DNA from 2 places in the Streptomyces sp. M41 genome. Region 1 is predicted to be linked to the other one. Evidence: predicted binding sites of a transcription regulator. Region 1 holds the regulator's gene; the other holds the start of a gene.
What was found. The regulator HspR, encoded in region 1, represses chaperone genes until heat shock. The targets are predictions, from matches to a motif close to TTGAGNNNNNNNNNCTCAA.

Region 1 (10,930 bases):
AAGGCCCAACCGCCGGACCGAGGACGGACACCCCCCCCCCCCCCCCCCCCCCCCCCCCCCCCCCCCCCCGCTGCGGGGGGAAGCACCTGAGCGATCTGTTACGACGGGGGAATCGCGTCAGGCACTGCGGGGGGTGGCTGAAATAGTCCTTGGGGCCGGAGCCTCCGACTCCACCAGGCGGTGGTCGCGCTGATCGAGGTTCACGAAGATCATTCCGTACCGGATGGCGCACCGCACGGGCTGCGGCGCCCCCCGAGGCCGCCGCAGGCACCGGTACGCCCGCACGTCCTCCTCGTCGTCCCGCGTGACGACGACCGGCTCACCGAAGACGGTCACCATCAGCGAGTCACCGGGATGGGGGATCGCGGTGACCAGGTCGATGAAGTGCCAGCCGGAGCGGTAGGCGGTGGCCATCTCCCGGCGGAAGGACCGGTCGTCGGGTGGCGTGGTCATGCCGACCCCTGCCCGCCGCTGATCTTCTGCGCACTGGCCGGCCAGGAGCTGTCCCCGGCGAGCGTGACAGTCTGGGCCCGGGTCGGCCAGCTGCTGTCCGCCCGCGAGTCGCTCTTCACTTCCGAGAGGCCACTCAGGACTCCGACGGCCACAACGGTGGAGAAGGCGGCGACAAGAATCGAGCGAAGCATTCTGTTCCGCATAGTCGGCTTCGTCCTCACTTGAAGGTCCCCTCTTCCCCCGTCGAGTAAGACGATGGCTCATTCGGGCACTTCATGGCCACACGATCGGTGCATCATGTTCCTGCATGTTCAGGACCCTGGGGGGTGGAGATTTGGGAACGAATCAGACTAAAGCGACACATCCCCACTCGATGGCCGAGATGTGCGCGGAAGGCAGCCGTCTCTATGCGAACGCGCTGCGCACCGGGCGAATCGCACGCACGGAGGTGGAGCACGCCCCTTGCCTGATGGAGTTCACCCTCCTCTACCCCGACCCCGACGACGCGACCTGGCTGGTACCGGTTCCCGCCTCGGTGGCCCTGGCCCAGCGGCTCAATCCCATCGAGCGGGAGATCACCGAGCGCAGAAGGCTCTCGATCGAACTGGCCGAGGCCCTGCAGCCGTTCATGGACCTCAGCACCCAGGTGACGGGCAGCACGCACTCCATCACCGTGCTGGAGGGAGGCGAGCGGATCAATGCCGCCCTCAATCTGGCGACGGCCCAGTGCCGGACCGAGATGCTCACGGTGCAGCCGAGCAACCGCATCTCGGAACAGAGCCTTCTCCAAGGTCTGGAGCGGGACCGGCCCTTGATCGAACGCGGCGTGCGGATCCGGACCCTCTACCAGCACACCGTTCGGTACAACCCGGGCAAACTGGCCTATGTCGCCCAGCTCTCCGACGGCAAGGTGGAGTACCGGACCATCGACGAGCTGGTCGAGCGCCTCATCATCTGCGACGAGTCGGTCGCCTTCATCCCCACCCGGGACGACCAGCAGGTGGCCCTGGAGCTGCGCCACCCGGGCCTCATCCGCTACCTCATCAAGGTCTTCGAGTTCATGTGGAGCCGCGCGGTACCGCTGACCGAGCACGCCCCCTACGAGACGGCTCCCGACGGCATCACCGAGATCCAGCACTCCATCGCCAAGCTCCTCGTGGAAGGCCATGTCGACGAGGCCATAGCCCGCCGCCTCGGCATGAACGTGCGCACCTGCCGGGCCCACATCGCCAAGCTGGCCACCGCCCTGGGCAGCGGCAGCCGTGCCCAACTCGGCTACCTCATAGCACAGTCGGGGATCCTGGAGGCGGGCCACTCGCCGTCGGCGGGAGACGGCGCCCTGTGACGGAGGCGCACCCGCACCCGGTCACCCACCCGGTCTAGGGGCGGATCGCGAGCCGCGCTCGACCCGGAGGTCTCATCGGCCGGTCGGGGATTCCCGACCGGGAACACCGCTCGGCCCGGGCACCCGGGAGACCTCGGCGACGTCAGGCACGCTGACCGCCGCGGACTCGGTGGACGACGCGCGCGGCCCGTCCAGCCCCGCCTGCGCGATCCGCACCCCGAGCTGCGTACGGCTTGCCGCCCCCAGCGTCTCCGACAGCCGCGCGATGTGCGCCCGGCACGTCCGCACGCTTATCCCCAGCCGTTCCGCGATCACCGCGTCCTGATGCCCCTCGGCGAGCAGCGCGGCGATGGACTGTTCGCGGTGCGAGATGCCCTCGATGCCGGTGTCGGGAAGGGGCGCGGTGAGGGGGATGGCCAGGCGCCAGAGCCGTTCGAACACCGTCACCAGGTAGTGCACCAGGCCCTGGTGCCGCAGCTCCAGCGCCATCGTGCGGTCGGCGTTCGCGGGGATGAAGGCCACCGTGCGGTCGAAGAGGATCAGCCGGTCGATCACCTCGTCCAGCGTGCGGGCCTCGACCGAATCACCCATCAGCTCGAGGTAGTTGAGCAGGCCCTGCCCGTGCCGGGCCACATGGGTGTACAGGTCGCGCATCCGTACGCCCCGGCCGCGCAGCGCCAGCGCGCGGTGCAGGCCCTCCGTCAGTTCGTGCTCGGGACGGATGCCGCCGGGCTGCACCGTGAGCACCTCGACGGTGCATGCCTCCGTCGCCGCGTCCAGGGCCGCCTGGATCCGGGAGGCGCCGTCCAGCACACGGATCGCCGCACCTTCCGCGCCGGACGCCGGCAACTGCTGCGGGCCCAGACCGGCGTACCACTCGAAGGCCGCCACCGCCGAGCCCACCCGCCGCTGACTCGCGCTGACCTCGTCGTACACCCCGCGCAGCAGCCGGGTCATGACCTCCTGCGGGGACGTCGGCACCAGCCAGTCCATGTCGTCCGGGTCCGGGTGCAGCAACGCGAGCTCCAGCAGGCAGGGCACCGGCTCCGCGTCCCGGCGGGGCACACGGCCGCGTCGCACGGCCCGGGAATACACCCGATCCGCGGCGTCGCACAGTCGGTCGGCACCGTGTGGGTGCTCCTCCGTCCCGTGCCCGGCCATCGCCCATCCACCCCCGGTTCTTGCCTCTTTCGCCGGCTCGCTCACTCCTGGAGCGCGGTGTGGACACCCCTGCCCGGCCAGCCCTGCCGGGACAGCCCTGCGAGGCGTGGCCATGGTCGAAGGCCACCGTGCGCAGCCCTTCGGCCTACGGTTCGCTCGCGCTTCCGCAGCGCAACTATGCGCGGACAGGCCGTGCTCCGCAACACGGCTCACGCCGTGAGGGCAGCCGGTTAGGACCGTTACGTCCCGCTATCTCCGGGCCTCCGTCAGCCGAGTTGCAACAACCTGATGGGGTGGTCCGCGCACCGCCGCCGCGCCGGCCGAGGGGCCTGACAGGAAACGTCACACACGCGAACGGCGCGCGGGGCGTGGGTGAGGGGAGCAGCGGGTGCGGCGAGGAGAGGACGAGCAACCGCACGCACTCGCAAAGGAACCGGGAGGCGCGCTACTTGTCGAGCCCGGCCTCCGCGCAGGCCGCCTTGTACTTGGCGGTGCAGATGTCGGACAGCTTGTAGATGCCGTCGGCGATGACGGTCTCCTCGATGTTCTTCTCGGTCAGCGCGACCACGGGGACCAGCAGGGCCGGGATGCCCTTGTCGGTCGGGCTGTCCACCTGGTCCTGGGTGAGGGAGTCGAACTGGATGTCCTTGCCCTGGACCTTGGCCACGGCCATCTGCGCGGCGCTCTCGGCCTCCTGCGGGTACGACTTGTACACGCTCATGTACTGCTCACCGGCGATGATCCGCTGGACCGCGTCGAGTTCGGCGTCCTGACCGGTGATGGGCGGCAGCTGGGTGACGCCCGCGGCCTTGAGGGCCTTGATGACACCGGCGGCCATGCCGTCGTTGGCGGAGTACACGCCCTTGAGGTTGTTGACGCCGACGGCCTCGATCGCCTGGGCCATGTTGGCCTGGGCGTTCTCCGGCTTCCAGTCCTTGGTGTCGTAGGTCTTGGCGATGTGCACCGCGCCCTTGAGCTCGGAGAGGGCGCCCGCCTTGAACTGCTTGGCGTTCGGGTCGGTGGGCGAGCCGTTCATCATGACGATCTTGTCGGACGAGTCGACGCCCGAGCCGCCCATGGCCTCGAGGAGGGAGCGGCCCTGCACCTCGCCCACGAGTTCGTTGTCGAAGGAGACGTACGCGTCGATGGGGCCCTCGGCCAGGCGGTCGTAGGCGATGACCGGGATGCCGGCGTCCTTGGCCTTCTGGACGCCCTCGGCGATGGCGTGCGAGTCGACGGCGTCCAGCAGGATCACATCGACCTGCTCCTCGATCAGCTTCTCCATCTGGCGGGCCTGCTTGGCCGCGTCCGCGTCGGCGTTCAGGTAGACGACCTGGCCCTGCTTGTCCGTGAGCTCCTGGACCTTGTTCCTGATGATCGGGTAGTCGAACTTGTCGTAGCGCGTGTTCGCCGTCTCCGGCAGCAGCAGGCCCACGGTGACGTCGTTGCCCTTGGTCGGGCTCGCCTCGCTGCTGTCCCCACTGACCCCCAGCGCCCCGCACGCGGTCAGCGAAAGGGTCATCGTGGACGCGGCGGCCACGACGGTGGCGATACGACGCGTGGGGCGCATGGAACGCATGTAGGAGCTCACTTCTGGTGCCATCGGGACACGGGCGCGCCAATGCGCCCAGATGACTGAAAAGCCAACGCTCCGACCGCCCCCAGCGTCAAGCGGAATGACTTAACGAGTGCGCAACACCACGCTCCGCTGCGCGTGTAAAGACATGACGGAACGTCTCCAAACACCCTTTACACCCCCTCCACGCAAGCTCGATCAACCATCACACCAAGATCCATACTCGAGCAGAAGATCGAATGAACCCAGCCAGACGTGTTCAAGCGGCAGTTCTTCGCGAACACTACCTTTTCCGGCACTTCGGGGACCTGGGAAGATCATCGGTATGACCCCCGCCGATGCCCCCACCGATGCCTCCGCCGACACGCGCACCGACACCTCTGCCGAGTCCGTCGTCGAGGCCCCCGTCGAGGACAGCCTGTTCGGCCCGCTGACCGTCCGCCTGGACACCGGGCGCGGCCAAGTCGTCGTCGAGGGCGAGGCGATACCGCGGATCGTGGTGAGCCGCGCCCCCGGCACCGAGGCCGAGGACCACATCCCCGTCGGCACCCGGGACCGCCGCCTGCTCACCCTCACCGTCGACGGCGAGGAAGGGGCCGTACGCCCGGCGAAGGGGCGGCTGACCCGGCGGTCCTACCGGGTCGACGTCCGGCACTCGGGGCGCGTCTGGCGGCTCGTGCCCGACTCCGTGCCCGGCAGCCGGCTCCTGCGGGACGGACTGCGGCTCGGCGACCTCACCTCCGAGGGCGACGGCCGGATCCTCGCCGAGTGGCGGCAGGGCACCACGCCGGACGCCCTCGACGCGGCCCTCGGCTACGCCCTCGCCGCCGGGTTCGGAACCGGCGCACAGCCGATGTGGCTGCTGGCCACCGAGGCGATCAGCGAGCTGATCCCCTGACGCCGAGCGTCTTCTGGAGATACACGTCCTGGTGGCCCCCCGGAACGCCGTCCAGGCGCCCCGTCTCGCGGTACCCGAGGCGCTTGTAGAACTCGGGCGCCTGGAAGGAGTACGACGACACGAGGATCTCGGTGCAGCCACGCCGCCCGGCCTCCGCCTCGGCCTCCCGCATGAGCTTCGTGCCCCAGCCGGCGTGCCGCTGGTCCTCGCGCACCCACAGCATCTCGATGCCGCACAGGCTGCCCCAGCACCATCCGGTGAGCCCGCCGGCGAGTTCGCCGGTCTCGTCGGTGGCCCGGACCGAGAACTCGACGGGCCGGCCGGCTCCGGTGGCACGGGCGTTGAAGGCGGTCAACTCCTGGTCGAGCCGCTCGGAAAGCTCCTCGTCCTCCCCGCCGGTCGTCAGTGAGGGCCGGCGGGTCGACGCATGCTCCACGGTCATGTCGGCACTATCGCACCGACTCCCGGCTCACCGCCGTGCATTAAAGGGCCATGCAGCGAAGGCCGTGCATCAAAGGCCGTGCATCAAAGGCCGTGCATCAAAAGGCCGTGCATCAAAAGGCCGTGCATCAAAAGGCCGGAGCCCGGAGGTTCGCACCGAACCTCCGGGCTCCATCGCTCAGGCGGGACCTGGGCCCCGGGACCTGGACTCGCCTAGTCCTTGGCCTTCTTGGGTCGCCACACCACCAGCGCGCTGGTCTGCTGCACCTCCTGGTACGGCACCAGGTCACGGCGGTACGACGCGTGCACCGCCGCCTCGCGCTGCTGCATCGCCGCCGCCGCGCCGTCCAGCGCCGCCTGCATCTCGGCGACCCGGGACTGGAGCGCGGCGACCTGGTTCTCCAGTTCGATGATGCGCTTGATGCCTGCCAGGTTGATGCCCTCGTCCTGCGACAACTGCTGGACGGTGCGCAGCAGTTCGATGTCCCGGGCCGAGTAACGGCGCCCCCGGCCCGCGGTGCGGTCCGGGGACACGAGGCCCAGACGGTCGTACTGGCGAAGGGTCTGCGGGTGCAGGCCGGACAGCTGGGCCGCCACCGAGATGACGTAGACCGGGGTCTCCTCGGTCAGTTCATACGGGTTGCGTCGACGACCGTCCATCTGACTCATGCTCCCTTCGCGGCCTGGAACAGCTCCGCCCGCGGGTCCTCGCCCGCGGTCGCCTCGCGATACGCCTCGAGCGCGTCACGAGCCTTCCCCGAAAGGTCCGTCGGGACACTCACCTCGACGGTGACCAACAGGTCGCCGCGGGTGCCGTCCTTGCGGACCGCGCCCTTGCCCCGCGCCCGCATGGTGCGGCCGTTGGGCGTGCCGGGCGGCAGCTTCAGCGTGACCGGCGGTCCGCCCAGGGTGGGGACCCTGACCTCGCCGCCGAGGGCCGCCTCCGTGAAGGTCACGGGGACGGTCACCGTGAGGTTGTCGCCCTTGCGGCCGAACACCGGGTGCTCCCCGACGTGCACGGTGACATACAGGTCGCCGGCCTGTCCGCCGCGCTCACCGGGCGCGCCCTTGCCGCGCAGCCGGATGCGCTGGCCGTCGGACACCCCGGCCGGGATGCGGACCTGCATGGTCCGGGACGACTTCGCACGACCGCTGCCCTTGCACTCCGTGCAGGGGTGCTCGGCGATCAGACCGCGCCCCTTGCAGTCCGGGCACGGGTCGGTCAGGGAGAACCCGCCGCCCGAGCCCCGCGCCACCTGGCCGGTGCCGACACAGGTCGGGCACACCCGCGGCGTGCCGTTCTTGTCGCCGGTGCCCGCGCAGGCCTTGCACGGGGACTGCGAGGACATGCGCAGCGGGACCGTCGCGCCCTCGATCGCCTCGGTGAAGCTCAAGGTGACCTCGGTGTCGATGTCCTGGCCCCGGCGCGGCTGGGTACGGGTCGTGCCCGTGCCGCCCCGGTTGAACAGGCCCCCGAAGACGTCACCGAGTCCGCCGCCGAAGCCGCCGGCTCCCCCTTGGCCGCCCTGGGCGCCGCCTCCGAAGAGGTCGCCCAGGTCGAAGTTGAAGGAGCCGCCCGCGCCGCCCGGCCCCGGGCGGAAGCCGCCGTTGCCGAAGAGTGCGCGTGCCTCGTCGTACTCCTTGCGCTTCTTGGGGTCGCCGAGGATGTCGTTCGCCTCGGAGATCTCCTTGAAGCGCTCCTCGGCCTTGGCGTTGCCCTTGTTGGCGTCCGGGTGGTTCTCGCGGGCGAGCTTGCGGTACGCCTTCTTGATCTCGGCTTCGGTGGCGTCCTTGGGGACGCCGAGGACCTTGTAGTAGTCCTTCTCGATGAAGTCCTTGGTGCTCATCCTCGACGTCCCTCCTTCCCTGTCGAGTACGTCGGTTCGACGTCAGCCCTCGTCCGGGCCACCGCTCTCCTTGTCGTCGGCCGCCGTGCTCTCCTCGGACCCCTCGGCCTTGACGGTCTGCGCGCCCGGCTGGGGCTCGGCGACGGCCACCCGCGCGGGGCGGATGGTGCGCTCGCCGATGCGATACCCCGGCTGGAGAATCGCGACGCAGGTCGTCTCGGTGACGTCCGGCGCGTAGCTGTGCATCAGCGCCTCGTGGATCGTCGGGTCGAAGGGCTCGCCCTCCTTGCCGAACTGCTGGAGGCCCATCTTGGCCGCGACGGTCTCCAGCGACTCCGCGACGGACTTGAATCCGCCGACGAGTTCGCCGTGCTCCCGTGCGCGGCCGATGTCGTCGAGCACGGGCAGGAGTTCGGTAAGGAGGTTCGCGACGGCGATCTCCTTGACCGTGATCCGGTCCCGCTCCACGCGGCGGCGGTAGTTCTGGTACTCGGCCTGGAGCCGCTGGAGGTCCGCGGTGCGCTCACCGAGCGCCGTGCGCACCTGGTCCAGCTGGGCCACCAGGCCCGGGTCTGCTGCTCCGTCCCCGGCCGGGGCCGCCCCCTCGCTGTTCGACGAGGGTGCGGCCTTCGACTCGGCGTCGTCAGGGGTGGCGCCGGAGGGGACGTCGGGCTTCTCCTCGAAGCCCGGGGTCTCCTCCGTCATTACGCGGCACCGTCCTTGCGCTCGTCGTCCACGATCTCGGCGTCCACGACGTCGTCGTCGGCGGGCTTGCCACCCTGGGCGGCGCCCTCCGGACCACCCGCGGCCTGCGCGGCCTGGGCGTCGGCGTACATGGCCTGGCCGACCTTCTGGGAGACCGCGGCGACCTTCTCGGTGGCCGTGCGGATCTCGGCGGTGTCCTCGCCCTTGAGCGCGGTCTTCAGCTCCTCGACGGCGGACTCGACCTCGGTCTTGACCTCGGCGGGGACCTTGTCCTCGTTGTCCTTGAGGAACTTCTCCGTCTGGTAGACGAGCTGCTCGCCCTGGTTGCGGGACTCGGCGGCCTCGCGGCGGGCGTGGTCCTCCTCCGCGTACTTCTCGGCCTCTTCGCGCATCCGGTTGACCTCGTCCTTCGGCAGCGAGGAGCCACCGGTGACGGTCATCTTCTGCTCCTTGCCCGTGCCGAGGTCCTTCGCGGTCACGTGCATGATGCCGTTGGCGTCGATGTCGAAGGCGACCTCGATCTGCGGGACACCGCGCGGGGCCGGCGGCAGACCGGTCAGCTCGAACATCCCGAGCTTCTTGTTGTACGCCGCGATCTCGCGCTCGCCCTGGTAGACCTGGATCTGCACGGAGGGCTGGTTGTCCTCGGCGGTGGTGAAGATCTCCGAACGCTTCGTCGGGATCGTCGTGTTCCGCTCGATGAGCTTGGTCATGATGCCGCCCTTGGTCTCGATGCCGAGGGACAGCGGGGTCACGTCGAGGAGCAGGACGTCCTTGACCTCACCCTTGAGGACACCGGCCTGGAGGGCGGCGCCGATGGCGACGACCTCGTCCGGGTTGACGCCCTTGTTGGCGTCCTTGCCGCCGGTCAGCTCGCGCACGAGCTCGGCGACGGCGGGCATCCGGGTGGAGCCACCGACGAGGACGACGTGGTCGATCTCGTTGATGGAGACGCCGGCGTCCTTCATGACGTTGAAGAACGGGGTCTTGCAGCGCTCCAGGAGGTCCGCGGTCAGCTGCTGGAACTGAGCCCGGGTGAGCTTCTCGTCCAGGTGCAGCGGGCCCTCGGCGGAGGCGGTGATGTAGGGCAGGTTGATCGAGGTCTCGGTGGACGAGGACAGCTCGATCTTCGCCTTCTCGGCGGCCTCGCGCAGACGCTGCAGGGCCATCTTGTCCTTGCCCAGGTCCACGCCGTGGCCGGACTGGAACTGCTGGACCAGGTAGTCGACGACGCGCTGGTCCCAGTCGTCACCACCGAGGTGGTTGTCACCGTTGGTGGCCTTCACCTCGACGACGCCGTCGCCGATCTCCAGCAGGGACACGTCGAAGGTGCCGCCACCGAGGTCGAAGACGAGGATCGTCTGGTCGTCCTTGTCGAGGCCGTAGGCGAGCGCCGCCGCGGTGGGCTCGTTGACGATGCGCAGGACGTTCAGGCCGGCGATCTCGCCGGCCTCCTTCGTCGCCTGGCGCTCGGAGTCGTTGAAGTAGGCCGGGACGGTGATGACCGCGTCCGTGACCTTCTCGCCCAGGTAGGACTCGGCGTCCCGCTTGAGCTTCTGGAGGATGAACGCCGAGATCTGCTGCGGGTTGAACGGCTTGCCGTCCAACTCGATCTTCCAGTCGGTGCCCATGTGACGCTTCACCGAACGGATGGTCCGGTCCACGTTGGTCACCGCCTGGCGCTTGGCGACCTCGCCGACGAGCACCTCACCGTTCTTCGCGAAGGCGACGACGGACGGCGTGGTCCTGGCACCCTCGGCGTTGGTGATGACGGTGGGCTCGCCGCCCTCCAGAACGCTGACGACGGAGTTAGTCGTGCCCAGGTCGATGCCGACCGCACGTGCCATGGTTGATTCCTCCAGCTGACTTGAGTGGAACGGACTCAAGTGTGCATGACGGCCTCCGTGCGGTCAACAGAGCTGAGTCGACCTCACTCAAGTCTTATCCGTTCCTTACACGCAACTGGCTCCTGACCTGCGTGTTTGTCAGCCGGGTGGATGTCTCGACGGGTCCCCCCACAGGGGCTGAGGGTTGACGGCGGGGCCCGTACACCTTGATCCGGAGCGAGCCGAGTACGGCGACGAGAGCCCCCGCCCCCACCCAGTACACCCCCGACCGGGGCGCCCATCCCATGTGCACCAGAACACCGACGGCCACCCCGGAGAACGCCAGGATCCCCAGCAGGACGGTCGTCCCCTGCGGGGTGAGCCCGAGCCGGCGCAGGCGATGGCCGAGGTGGTCGGGGCCGCCGCGCAGCAACGGCCGTCCGGCCAGTCTGCGGGAGAGGACCACGAGGAGTACGTCGGCGGTGGCCAGCGCGGTGATCGCGTAGAGCACGCCGGCGCTCGTGACCGGGTGGTGCCCGGCCCGGGTCGTCACGGCCGAGGCCGCCAGCACGAACCCGATGAACAAGGACCCGCAGGAGCCGAGGCCGGTGCGCGCGGGGGGCCAGTTGTGCATGAGGAACCCGGTCAGCGCGGCGGCCAGGACGCTCAGCAGCACGG
Region 2 (10,930 bases), on a different contig from region 1:
CGTGGAGTCGTAGGACGCCCGTGCGGTCTTGGGGGCGGTGTCGCGGAAGTCGGAGAGGGCCGCGTCGGAGCGCACCCGGGCCTGCTGGGCGGCGGCGCTGAGCAGGGCGCGCTGCTTCGCGCCGGCGGCCGAGGAGGTCTTCTGCGTGGTCGCGACGCCGGTGAGCGGGTCGATGACCGTCTCGGTCGTGGTCGGCACGCTGAGGGCGGCGAGCAGCAGCCCGCGGGTGGCGGCGGCCTGCTGGACGGCGGAGTCCAGCTCTGCCAGGGCGTGTCCGCCGGCACCGGCGCGGGGCGGCAGCTGCTCCGCCAGCCGCTCGGCGAGCCGGTGGAGTTCGGTGATGGTGGCGGAGTAGGCGCCGTGTGCTTCCAGCGCCGTGCTCTTGCCGGTGAGCGCGGCCCTGCGCACGGCCGCGATGCCGTCGAGGTCGTCGCGCAGCGAGGCGGGGGCGTCGGAATCGGCCCGCAGCTCCTCGACCTGCCGGTCGACGCGGGCGCTGCGCTGCTCGCTGGGCGCCTTGGCCTTGGGCCGGCCGGCGGCGATGTAGGAGGTGACCTCGTCGCGCTCGTCGGCCAGGGAGTGCGCGAGCGTGAGCGCGTTCTCGGTCTGCTCGCCGAGGGTCACCAGTTCCTGGGAGTCGTGCAGTTGCCCGGAGGCGGCGACGACCGAGGGCACACCGGCGCCGGCGATGGCGGCGGCCACGACGGCGACGGCGACGATCAGCCGGTTCCGTACGTGTGTGGGGCGCCCCTTGCCGGCGGGTGCCGCGTCGGTCGTGGTGCCGGGAGTGGGCTGCGTGGCCCCTGCGGAGGCCGACTGCTTGCCTGAGCGACGAGGCCGCATCTTGTGCACCGGTGCTCGCATTCCTGACTCGTGATACCCATGGGTCCGGATGACGCTCCGTCAACTACGGCTGACCTCGCGTCCATCCCTCCCCCAAGCTCTCGACATTGCTCGAGCAGGGGGTGCCCTCACCGGTCCCCGACCCTCCCAGTGCCGGTGGGCAACGGTCGCGCATCACCTGACCCGCCACCCGAAGGAGTGAACCCCGGAGGGGAGTTGGCGGGCAAGTTCCTCCGGCGTGTGCACGGGCTCCGTACGGCGGGCCGGTTGGACGTCTGCGGCAGGCGATGGCAGGATTCGCCGCCACGCCTCCCAGGAGGCGACCATTCCGCCCCAAATCCGGCGCCTGACCAGCGTGACCGCGCCCTTTCGGCGACCGATGCAGGCCACCGGCGAACGTTGTGAAGGGCTCGTGCAGACTGGCCGGATGCGAACCCAGCTTGTTTCGGAACCCGGCGATCCGGCCCGCCCCAACGAGGACTTCGCGAGCGTCGCGCTGCCCGCCTCGGGACAGGGCGGCGTACTGGTGGTCCTGGACGGGGTGACACCGCCGAGAGGCGAGACCGGCTGCCTGCATTCCGTCCCCTGGTTCACCGCACGGCTCGGCGGAGCGCTGACCGAACTGACCGTTTCACTCCCGGATGTTCCTCTCACCGAGGCCCTGACCCGCGCCATCGCGCGTACCGCGGAGTTCCACGCCGAGACCTGTGACCTTTCTCACCCGCGCACTCCCCAGGCAACCGTGGCGCTCGCCCGGTGGTCGCCGGCGTCGGTGGAGTACCTGGTCCTGTCCGACTCGGCGCTCCTGGTGGAGTCGCCCGACGGCACCGTCACCCCGCACCTGGACGACCGCCTGACCCTCCTGCCGCGCGCCTCCCTCGCCACGGACGCACTGATCGACGCGGAGATCCGCAACAAGGAGGGCGGCTTCTTCACGGCCGCCGCGGATCCGTCGGTGGCGGCCCGGGCGGTGACAGGGACACTGCCCCGCGCGGAGGTACGAGCACTGGCCGCCCTCACGGACGGGGCGACCCGTTGGGTGGAGAAGTTCCACGAGGGCGACTGGGCGGACTGCTTCGGCTTCGTACGAAAGGAGGGGGCCCGGGCCCTGATCGACCGCGTCCGGGAACTGGAGGCCGCGGACACCGAGGAGCGAACGTTCCTGGGACGCAGCAAGACGCACGACGACGCGACGGTGGTGTTCGCGGAGCTGTGAGCCGCGCGAAGCGTGGTCCTACCTCTCCATCCCCCGGTTCAGCTGATTGAGCAACCGCGCCAGTTCCGCCACCTCGCCCCGGTCCCAGTGGGAGAGCTGTTCGACGTATCGTGCCCGCCGGGCCTCGCGGACCTTGGCGACCCGGCCGCGGCCCTCTTCCGTGAGGTGCACCAGCCAGGCCCGTCCGTCGGCGGGGTCGGGTTCGCGGGCGACCAGGCCCAGGTCCTCCAGGGCGCGCAGCTGGCGGGACATCGTGGCCTTGCCGACGCCGATGTAGGCGGCGAGCTCGGTCGCCCGCTGCCGGCCGCACTCACCCAGTCGTACCAGCAGCCCGTAGGCGGCGGACTCCAGGTCGGGGTGGACCTCGCGGGCCATCTCGCCCTGCTTGGCCCTCGCGCGCCGCAGGAGCACGGTCAACTCGCGCTCCAGGTCGAGGAACTCGGGCTGGTCCATGCCACCACCGGACGCGCCGGTTCCGACACCACGCCCGTCGCCGTTCCCGTTGTCGTGCACGTCAGCCCCTGCCTTGAGTTTCCCGGTCCGGAAAGTTCCGCCGGCCGCCGTCATTGCCCCCGCTCCGCCAGTATTTCGCAGGCCTGGACCAGTGGCAGCCTTCGGACCCCTTCCACACCCCCTCCACCTGCCGTTCTGCCCGCCCGGCGTCGGCACCGGCCACCTTGACCGGCATGTGCGCGCCACGCCCTGCGCCTGAGCCGCGGCGGGCCGGCTCGACGAGCACCACCGAGCCTTCGGAGGCACGCTGTGCCCGTGCCCAGACCCGAACCGCTCCGCCCCCGGCGCCCGCACCTCGCCGTGCTCGCGCTCGCCGCCGCCCTCGCTCTCCTGCTCGCCACCCAGACCTCCCCCGCCGGTGCCGAGGACACCCCGCCCCGCGGCTCCGCCCACATGGGCATGGGCGTCGCGGAGCACGACGGTGTGCACGGCCATCCGGCCGGAACCAAGGCCGCCCAGACCGAAGGCGTGGACGTCTCCAGCCACCAGGGAGACGTCGCCTGGCCGACCCTGTGGAACAGCGGGGTCAGATGGGCCTATGTGAAGGCCAGCGAGGGGACGTACTACACGAATCCGTACTTCGCCCAGCAGTACAACGGCTCCTACGACATCGGCATGATCCGCGGCGCCTATCACTTCGCGACCCCGGACACCTCCGATGGCGCAACCCAGGCCGACTATTTCGTCGACCACGGCGGCGGGTGGTCCCGTGACGGCAAGACCCTGCCGGGCGCCCTCGACATCGAGTGGAACCCGTACGGCGACGCCTGCTACGGCAAGACGCCGAGCGCGATGGTCACCTGGATCCGTGACTTCCTGACCCGCTACAAGGCCCGCACCGGCCGCGACGCCGTCGTCTACACGGCGACCAGCTGGTGGACCCAGTGCACCGGCAACCACGACGGCTTCGCCGCCGCCAACCCGCTGTGGATCGCCCGGTACGCGGCGACGGTGGGACAACTCCCGGCGGGCTGGAGCTACTACACGATGTGGCAGTACACGTCCTCCGGGCCGACGGTCGGCGACCACAACCGGTTCAACGGAGCCATCGACCGGGTCCAGGCCCTGGCCAACGGCTGATCCGCCGCCGTACCGCATCCGTCGTGATCCGCCGTGATCCGTCGTGATCTGTCGTACGGCGAGGGCCCGGCCTCCCGTGCGGGAGATCCGGGCCCTGCCTGTCCGGCCGCGTCCGTCACGCCGCGACCGGAACCTCGGGGGCCGCGCCGTCGGTGGCCGGCGACAGGGCCAGTTCCAGGACCTGGCGGACATCGGTCACGGCGTGGACGTCGAGCTTGTCCAGCACCTCGGCCGGGACGTCGTCCAGGTCGGGCTCGTTGCGCTTGGGGATGATCACCGTGGTGACCCCCGCCCGGTGGGCCGCGAGCAGCTTCTGCTTCACACCGCCGATCGGCAGGACCCGGCCGGTCAGCGAGACCTCACCGGTCATCGCCACGTCGGTGCGGACCAGCCGGCCCGACAGCAGTGACGCCAGGGCCGTCGTCATCGTGATGCCGGCGCTCGGGCCGTCCTTCGGCACCGCGCCCGCCGGGAAGTGGATGTGCACACCCCGGTCCTTGATGTCCGCGACCGGCAGTTCGAGTTCGGCGCCGTGGGAGCGGAGGAAGGACAGGGCGATCTGGGCGCTCTCCTTCATCACGTCCCCCAGCTGACCCGTCAGCGTCAGGCCCGCCGCACCCGTCTCCGGGTCGGCCAGCGATGCCTCCACGAACAGCACGTCGCCGCCCGCACCGGTCACGGCCAGGCCCGTCGCCACGCCCGGCACGGCCGTGCGGCGCTCGGCCGGGTCCTGCGCGGACTCGGGCACATGGTGCGGCCTGCCGATCAGCGCACGCAGGTCGCCGTCGGTCACGGTGAACGGCAGCTCGCGCTCGCCCAGTTCGTGCTGTGCCGCGACCTTGCGCAGCAGCCTCGCGATGGAGCGCTCCAGATTGCGCACGCCCGCCTCGCGCGTGTACTCGCCGGCGAGCCTGCGCAGGGCGCCCTCGTCGATGGTGACCTCGTCCTGGTCCAGCCCGGCCCGCTCCAGCTGGCGCGGGAGCAGATGGTCCCGGGCGATGACGACCTTCTCGTCCTCGGTGTAGCCGTCGAGGCGGACCAGTTCCATACGGTCGAGCAGGGCTTCCGGGATGGCTTCCAGGACGTTGGCCGTGGCGAGGAAGACCACGTCGCTCAGGTCCAGCTCCACCTCCAGGTAGTGATCCCGGAAGGTGTGGTTCTGCGCCGGGTCCAGGACCTCCAGCAGGGCCGCCGCCGGGTCGCCCCGGAAATCGGACCCCACCTTGTCGATCTCGTCGAGGAGGACGACCGGGTTCATCGAACCGGCCTCTTTGATCGCGCGCACGATCCGGCCGGGCAGCGCGCCGACGTAGGTACGCCGGTGGCCGCGGATCTCGGCCTCGTCCCGGACACCGCCGAGCGCGACCCGGACGAACTTGCGGCCCATGGCGTGCGCGACGGACTCGCCGAGCGAGGTCTTGCCGACGCCGGGCGGGCCGACCAGCGCGAGCACGGCACCGCCGCGCCGGCCGCCGACGACGCCGAGGCCGCGGTCGCCGCGGCGCTTGCGCACCGCCAGGTACTCGGTGATCCGCTCCTTCACGTCCTCCAGTCCGGCGTGCTCGGCGTCCAGCACGCCCTTGGCGCCCTGGATGTCGTAGGCGTCCTCGGTCCGTTCGTTCCACGGCAGTTCGAGGACGGTGTCAAGCCAGGTGCGGATCCAGGAGCCCTCCGGGGACTGGTCGCTGGACCGCTCCAGCTTGTCGACCTCCTTGAGCGCGGCCTCACGGACCTTCTCCGGCAGGTCGGCTGCCTCCACACGGGCGCGGTAGTCGTCGGACTCCTCGCCGTCCTGCTCGCCGTTCAGCTCGCGCAGCTCCTTGCGGACCGCCTCCAGCTGACGGCGGAGCAGGAACTCGCGCTGCTGCTTGTCGACGCCCTCCTGGACGTCCTTGGCGATGGTCTCGGCCACGTCCTGCTCGGCGAGATGGTCGCGCAGCTGCTGGGTGGCGAGCTTCAGGCGGGCGACCGGATCGGCCGTCTCCAGGAGCTCCACCTTCTGTTCGGTGGTCAGGAAGGGCGAGTAACCGGAGTTGTCGGCCAGCTGGGACACGTCGTCGATGGCCTGGACGCGGTCCACGACCTGCCAGGCGCCGCGCTTGCGCAGCCAGGCGGTGGCCAGGGCCTTGTACTCCTTGACCAGTTCGGCGACCTGTCCGGGCAACGGCTCGGGCGCGCCCTCGTCGACCCGGGTGCCCTCGACCCACAGCGCGGCGCCCGGCCCGGTGGTGCCGGCGCCGATCCGCACCCGGCCCCGTCCGCGGATCAGGGCGCCCGGGTCGCCGTCGGCGAGCCGGCCGACCTGCTCGACGGTGCCGAGCACACCGGTGCCGGCGTAGGTCCCGTCGATGCGTGGCACCAGCAGCACCCGTGGCTTGCCCGGCTGTGACCGGGCGGCGGCCTGCGCGGCCTCCACCGCGGCGCGCACATCGGCGTCGTTCAAGTCCAGCGGGACCACCATCCCGGGCAGTACGACCTCACCGTCGAGCGGCAGCACGGGCAGGGTGAGCGGTGTGGACGTCGAAGCCATGATCTCCCCTTCGGCAGTCAAGTTGAGTTATGCCGACTCAATGCACGGGAGGATCCGAATGTTCCCCGACCGCCGTTCGCTCTGAGCGATCACTGGCGGACACCCGGCGCTCTCCGCCGTCCCGGGTATTTCCCTCGGCCCGCCCGCACCGACCTGAAAGGATGACCGGATGCCCACTTCCTACGACACCCCGGAAGTACTGGACCGGCGCGAGGGCCCGCACGGCGAGGTCGTGCTGCGGCGGCACGGTGAGCTGCTCCAGATCATCGCGAACGGCTGCTTCCTGATGGACACCTCCGACGGGCGCTCGGAGCGGCTCCTCGTCGACGCGGCGCTCGACGCCCTGGACGGGCGGGCGCGGCCGGACGTGCTGATCGGCGGGCTCGGGGTCGGGTTCTCGCTCGCACACGCCACCGCTGACCCCCGCTGGGGACGGATCACGGTGGTGGAGCGCGAGCGCGCGATCATCGACTGGCATCTCGACGGGCCGTTGTCCGAATTCTCCGCCGATGCCCTCGCCGACCCGCGCACCCGGATTCTGGAATCCGATCTCGTGGCCCATGTACATGAGACTTCCGCCACGTATGACGCCCTGTGTCTCGACATCGACAACGGCCCCGGCTGGACCGTCACGGAGGGCAACGACAGCCTCTACTCACCGGCCGGACTGGCAGGCTGCGCAGGGGCGTTGAGACCGGGTGGAGTGCTGGCCGTATGGTCCGCCCAGCCCTCTCCGGAATTCGAAGAAACCTTGCGTAATGCCGGATTCCAGCAGGTGCGTACCGAAGAGATCCCCGTTGCCCGGGGCGTTCCGGACGTCGTCCACCTCGCCGTCCGACCTGGATAGCCGTGGCGCGGTGACTCCCCGTACTCTGCTTCTCTGACGCGGATCATTCAAGCGTCAATCGCAAGCATGCGCAGGCACAGCCAGTCAGAGGAATCACCCCCACGGATTCCGGAAAGCAACTTGGGGCGGGCGATGGAGCAGACACACACCTCCCACAACGGCACGGCGGCAACCCCTGGCGCACAGCGCCGGGTCCTCGTGGTCGAGGACGATTCGACCATCGTGGACGCCATCGCGGCCCGTCTGCGCGCCGAGGGGTTCCTCGTGCAGACCGCGGGCGACGGTCCGGCGGCGGTCGACACGGCCGAGGCGTGGCAGCCCGACCTGCTGATCCTCGACATCATGCTGCCGGGCTTCGACGGCCTGGAGGTGTGCCGCCGGGTGCAGGCCCAGCGGCCGGTGCCGGTGCTGATGCTGACGGCGCGGGACGACGAGACCGACATGCTGGTCGGGCTCGGCGTCGGCGCCGACGACTACATGACCAAGCCGTTCTCGATGCGGGAGCTGGCGGCGCGCGTGCATGTGCTGCTGCGCCGCGTCGAGCGGGCCGCGCTGGCCGCCACGACCCCGCGCTCGGGCATCATGCGGCTCGGTGAGCTGGAGATCGACCACGCGCAGCGGCGCGTGCGGGTGCGCAGTGAGGATGTTCACCTCACCCCCACCGAGTTCGATCTCCTGGTGTGCCTGGCGAACACCCCGCGCGCGGTGCTCTCCCGCGAGCAGCTGCTTGCCGAGGTGTGGGACTGGGCGGACGCCTCCGGCACGCGCACGGTCGACAGCCACATCAAGGCGCTCCGCCGGAAGATCGGCGCCGAGCGGATCCGTACGGTGCACGGCGTGGGCTACGCCCTGGAGACACCGACTCCATGAGCGACGGGCCGGCCGCGCCAAGACGCCCCGGGCAGCCCTGGGGCAGCGTCAGTCCGTTCTCGATCAAGACCAAGCTGGGCGCACTGGTCGTCATCGCGGTGCTGATCACGACAGGTCTGTCGATGATCGCGGTGCGCACCCAGACGGAGCTGCGCTTCATCACGGTCTTCTCGATGATCGCCACACTGCTCATTACGCAGTTCGTGGCCCATTCGCTCACCGCACCGCTGGACGAGATGAACGCGGTGGCCCGGTCCATCTCGCACGGCGACTACACCCGCCGGGTGCAGGACAACCGCCGCGACGAGCTGGGCGACCTCGCCGGCACGATCAACCTCATGGCCGACGAGCTGGAGGCCCAGGACCAGCAGCGCAAGGAGCTCGTGGCGAACGTCTCGCACGAGCTGCGCACCCCCATCGCGGGCCTGCGGGCCGTCCTGGAGAACGTGGTCGACGGCATCGCCGAGGCCGACCCCGAGACGATGCGCACGGCGCTGAAGCAGACCGAGCGCCTCGGCCGCCTCGTGGAGACCCTCCTGGACCTGTCCCGCCTGGACAACGGCGTCGTACCGCTGCGCATGCGGCGTTTCGAGGTGTGGCCCTATCTGTCGGGGGTGCTGAAGGAGGCCAACATGGTCGCCTCCGCGCGCGGGGGCATGGCGTCGGGCTCCGGGAGCCACACCCGCACGGACGTCCATCTGCATCTCGACGTCTCCCCGCCGGAGCTGACCGCGCACGCCGACCCCGAGCGCATCCACCAGGTCGTCGCCAACCTCATCGACAACGCGATCAAGCACAGCCCGCCGCACGGCCGGGTGACGGTCAAGGCGCGGCGCGGGGCCCAGCCGGAGTCGCTGGTGCTGGAGGTCCTGGACGAGGGTCCGGGCATTCCGAAGTCCGACTGGCACCGGGTGTTCGAGCGGTTCAACCGGGGGGCCGTCAGCCGGCCGCACGGACCGGGCAGCGACGGCGGTACGGGTCTGGGGCTGGCGATCGCGCGCTGGGCCGTCGATCTGCACGGCGGCCGGATCGGTGTGGCCGAATCCGAGCGGGGTTGCCGGATCCTGGTCACGCTTCCGGGGCAGCCTTCTTTGCCAAGTTGACGTAAAGTTCGAGGCGGAGCCACAAGATCCATGTGCGTCCGGGCTGACGGACACGTGTGATCAGGCACAGGCCCGCACCTTCGCAGTGCACGGGGCCTGCCGGGCCTTTCCCTGCTGCAGCGGAACCACGCTTGTTTCCCGCCATTTACAGGCCCGAAACACGGTTTCCGATGTGACTTACACGACGATGACCATGCCCGGCCTGACCTTCCCGGCCGGGGAGGCGTAGCCTTTATTCCCGCTGTCCATCACCTTGTGAAGCGGAAGAGGGCGGTTGCCGCCGTGTCGCCACAGTCCCCCAGTAACTCGAGCTCCCCCACCCTTCGGGCGGGTGGTACCCCCACGACCGACACCGACCAAGCGGGCAAGAACCCCGCGGCCGCGTTCGGTCCGAACGAGTGGCTCGTCGACGAGATCTATCAGCAGTACCTCCAGGACCCGAATTCGGTAGACCGCGCCTGGTGGGACTTCTTCGCCGACTACAAGCCGGGGGCGGCTGCCGCCTCGGCTCCGGCGGGTACCGCGGCCACGGGGGCCGCGGGCACCACCACGCCCCCGGCGGCGCCCGCCGCACCGGCCGCTCCCGCCGCTCCGTCGGTCCCCGCGCCGGCTCCCGCGGCCCCGAAGCCCGCCGCCGCGGCTCCGGCTCCCGCCCCGGCGAAGCCTGCCCCGGCCGCGAAGCCCGCTCAGCCGAAGAAGGCCGAGCCCGCCGCCGCTGCCGACGGTCCCGAGCTGGTGACGCTGCGCGGCCCCGCCGCCGCGGTCGCGAAGAACATGAACGCCTCGCTGGAGCTGCCCACGGCCACGTCCGTGCGCGCGGTGCCGGTGAAGCTGCTCTTCGACAACCGCATCGTCATCAACAACCACCTCAAGCGCGCCCGGGGCGGGAAGATCTCCTTCACGCACCTGATCGGCTACGCGATGGTGCAGGCCATCAAGGCCATGCCGGCGATGAATTACGCGTTCGGCGAGAAGGACGGCAAGCCGACGCTGATCAAGCCGGCCCACGTCAACCTCGGCCTCGCCATCGACCTGGTCAAGCCCAACGGCGACCGCCAGCTGGTCGTCGCGGCGATCAAGAAGGCCGAGACGCTGAACTTCTTCGAGTTCTGGCAGGCCTACGAGGACATCGTCCGCCGCGCCCGCGACGGCAAGCTGACGATGGACGACTTCACCGGCGTCACGGTCTCCCTGACCAACCCCGGTGGTCTCGGCACCGTCCACTCGGTGCCCCGCCTGATGCCCGGCCAGTCGGTCATCATGGGCGTCGGCTCCATGGACTACCCGGCGGAGTTCCAGGGCACCTCCCAGGACACCCTGAACAAGCTCGGCATCTCCAAGGTCATGACGCTCACGTCGACCTACGACCACCGGGTCATCCAGGGCGCCGCCTCCGGCGAGTTCCTGCGCCAGGTCGCGAACCTCCTGCTCGGCGAGAACAACTTCTACGACGAGATCTTCGAGGCGCTGCGCATCCCCTACGAGCCGGTCCGCTGGCTCAAGGACATCGACGCCTCCCACGACGACGACGTCACGAAGGCCGCCCGCGTCTTCGAGCTGATCCACTCCTACCGGGTCCGCGGCCACGTCATGGCCGACACCGACCCGCTGGAGTACCAGCAGCGCAAGCACCCCGACCTGGACATCACCGAGCACGGCCTCACGCTCTGGGACCTGGAGCGCGAGTTCGCCGTCGGCGGCTTCGCCGGCAAGTCGATGATGAAGCTGCGCGACATCCTCGGCGTCCTGCGCGACTCGTACTGCCGCACCACCGGCATCGAGTTCATGCACATCCAGGACCCGAAGCAGCGCAAGTGGATCCAGGACCGCGTCGAGCGCCCGCACACCAAGCCGGAGCGCGAGGAGCAGCTGCGCATCCTGCGCCGGCTGAACGCCGCGGAAGCCTTCGAGACCTTCCTGCAGACCAA

Region 2: a site for HspR is predicted at 6,205-6,223, ahead of lon (endopeptidase La). Genes of this name have one in related genera too.

Annotation. Positions count from the first base shown of each region.
Region 1 is NZ_JBIMKE010000005.1:57-10,986, forward strand. Features, by position in the region: gene ACHBTE_RS08465 (hypothetical protein) at 118-453, opposite strand; gene ACHBTE_RS08470 (helix-turn-helix transcriptional regulator) at 827-1,798, shown strand; gene ACHBTE_RS08475 (LuxR C-terminal-related transcriptional regulator) at 1,871-2,959, opposite strand; gene ACHBTE_RS08480 (sugar ABC transporter substrate-binding protein) at 3,405-4,529, opposite strand; gene ACHBTE_RS08485 (hypothetical protein) at 4,861-5,433, shown strand; gene ACHBTE_RS08490 (GNAT family N-acetyltransferase) at 5,414-5,875, opposite strand; gene ACHBTE_RS08495 (heat shock protein transcriptional repressor HspR) at 6,088-6,534, opposite strand; gene dnaJ (molecular chaperone DnaJ) at 6,540-7,721, opposite strand; gene grpE (nucleotide exchange factor GrpE) at 7,764-8,426, opposite strand; gene dnaK (molecular chaperone DnaK) at 8,426-10,273, opposite strand; gene ACHBTE_RS08515 (MraY family glycosyltransferase) at 10,368-10,930, opposite strand, start outside.
Region 2 is NZ_JBIMKE010000026.1:97,032-107,961, reverse strand. Features, by position in the region: gene ACHBTE_RS27330 (nitrate- and nitrite sensing domain-containing protein) at 1-864, opposite strand, end outside; gene ACHBTE_RS27325 (protein phosphatase 2C domain-containing protein) at 1,271-2,059, shown strand; gene ACHBTE_RS27320 (MarR family winged helix-turn-helix transcriptional regulator) at 2,078-2,572, opposite strand; gene ACHBTE_RS27315 (lysozyme) at 2,873-3,652, shown strand; gene lon (endopeptidase La) at 3,768-6,182, opposite strand; gene ACHBTE_RS27305 (spermidine synthase) at 6,352-7,029, shown strand; gene ACHBTE_RS27300 (response regulator transcription factor) at 7,162-7,899, shown strand; gene ACHBTE_RS27295 (sensor histidine kinase) at 7,896-9,002, shown strand; gene ACHBTE_RS27290 (multifunctional oxoglutarate decarboxylase/oxoglutarate dehydrogenase thiamine pyrophosphate-binding subunit/dihydrolipoyllysine-residue succinyltransferase subunit) at 9,285-10,930, shown strand, end outside.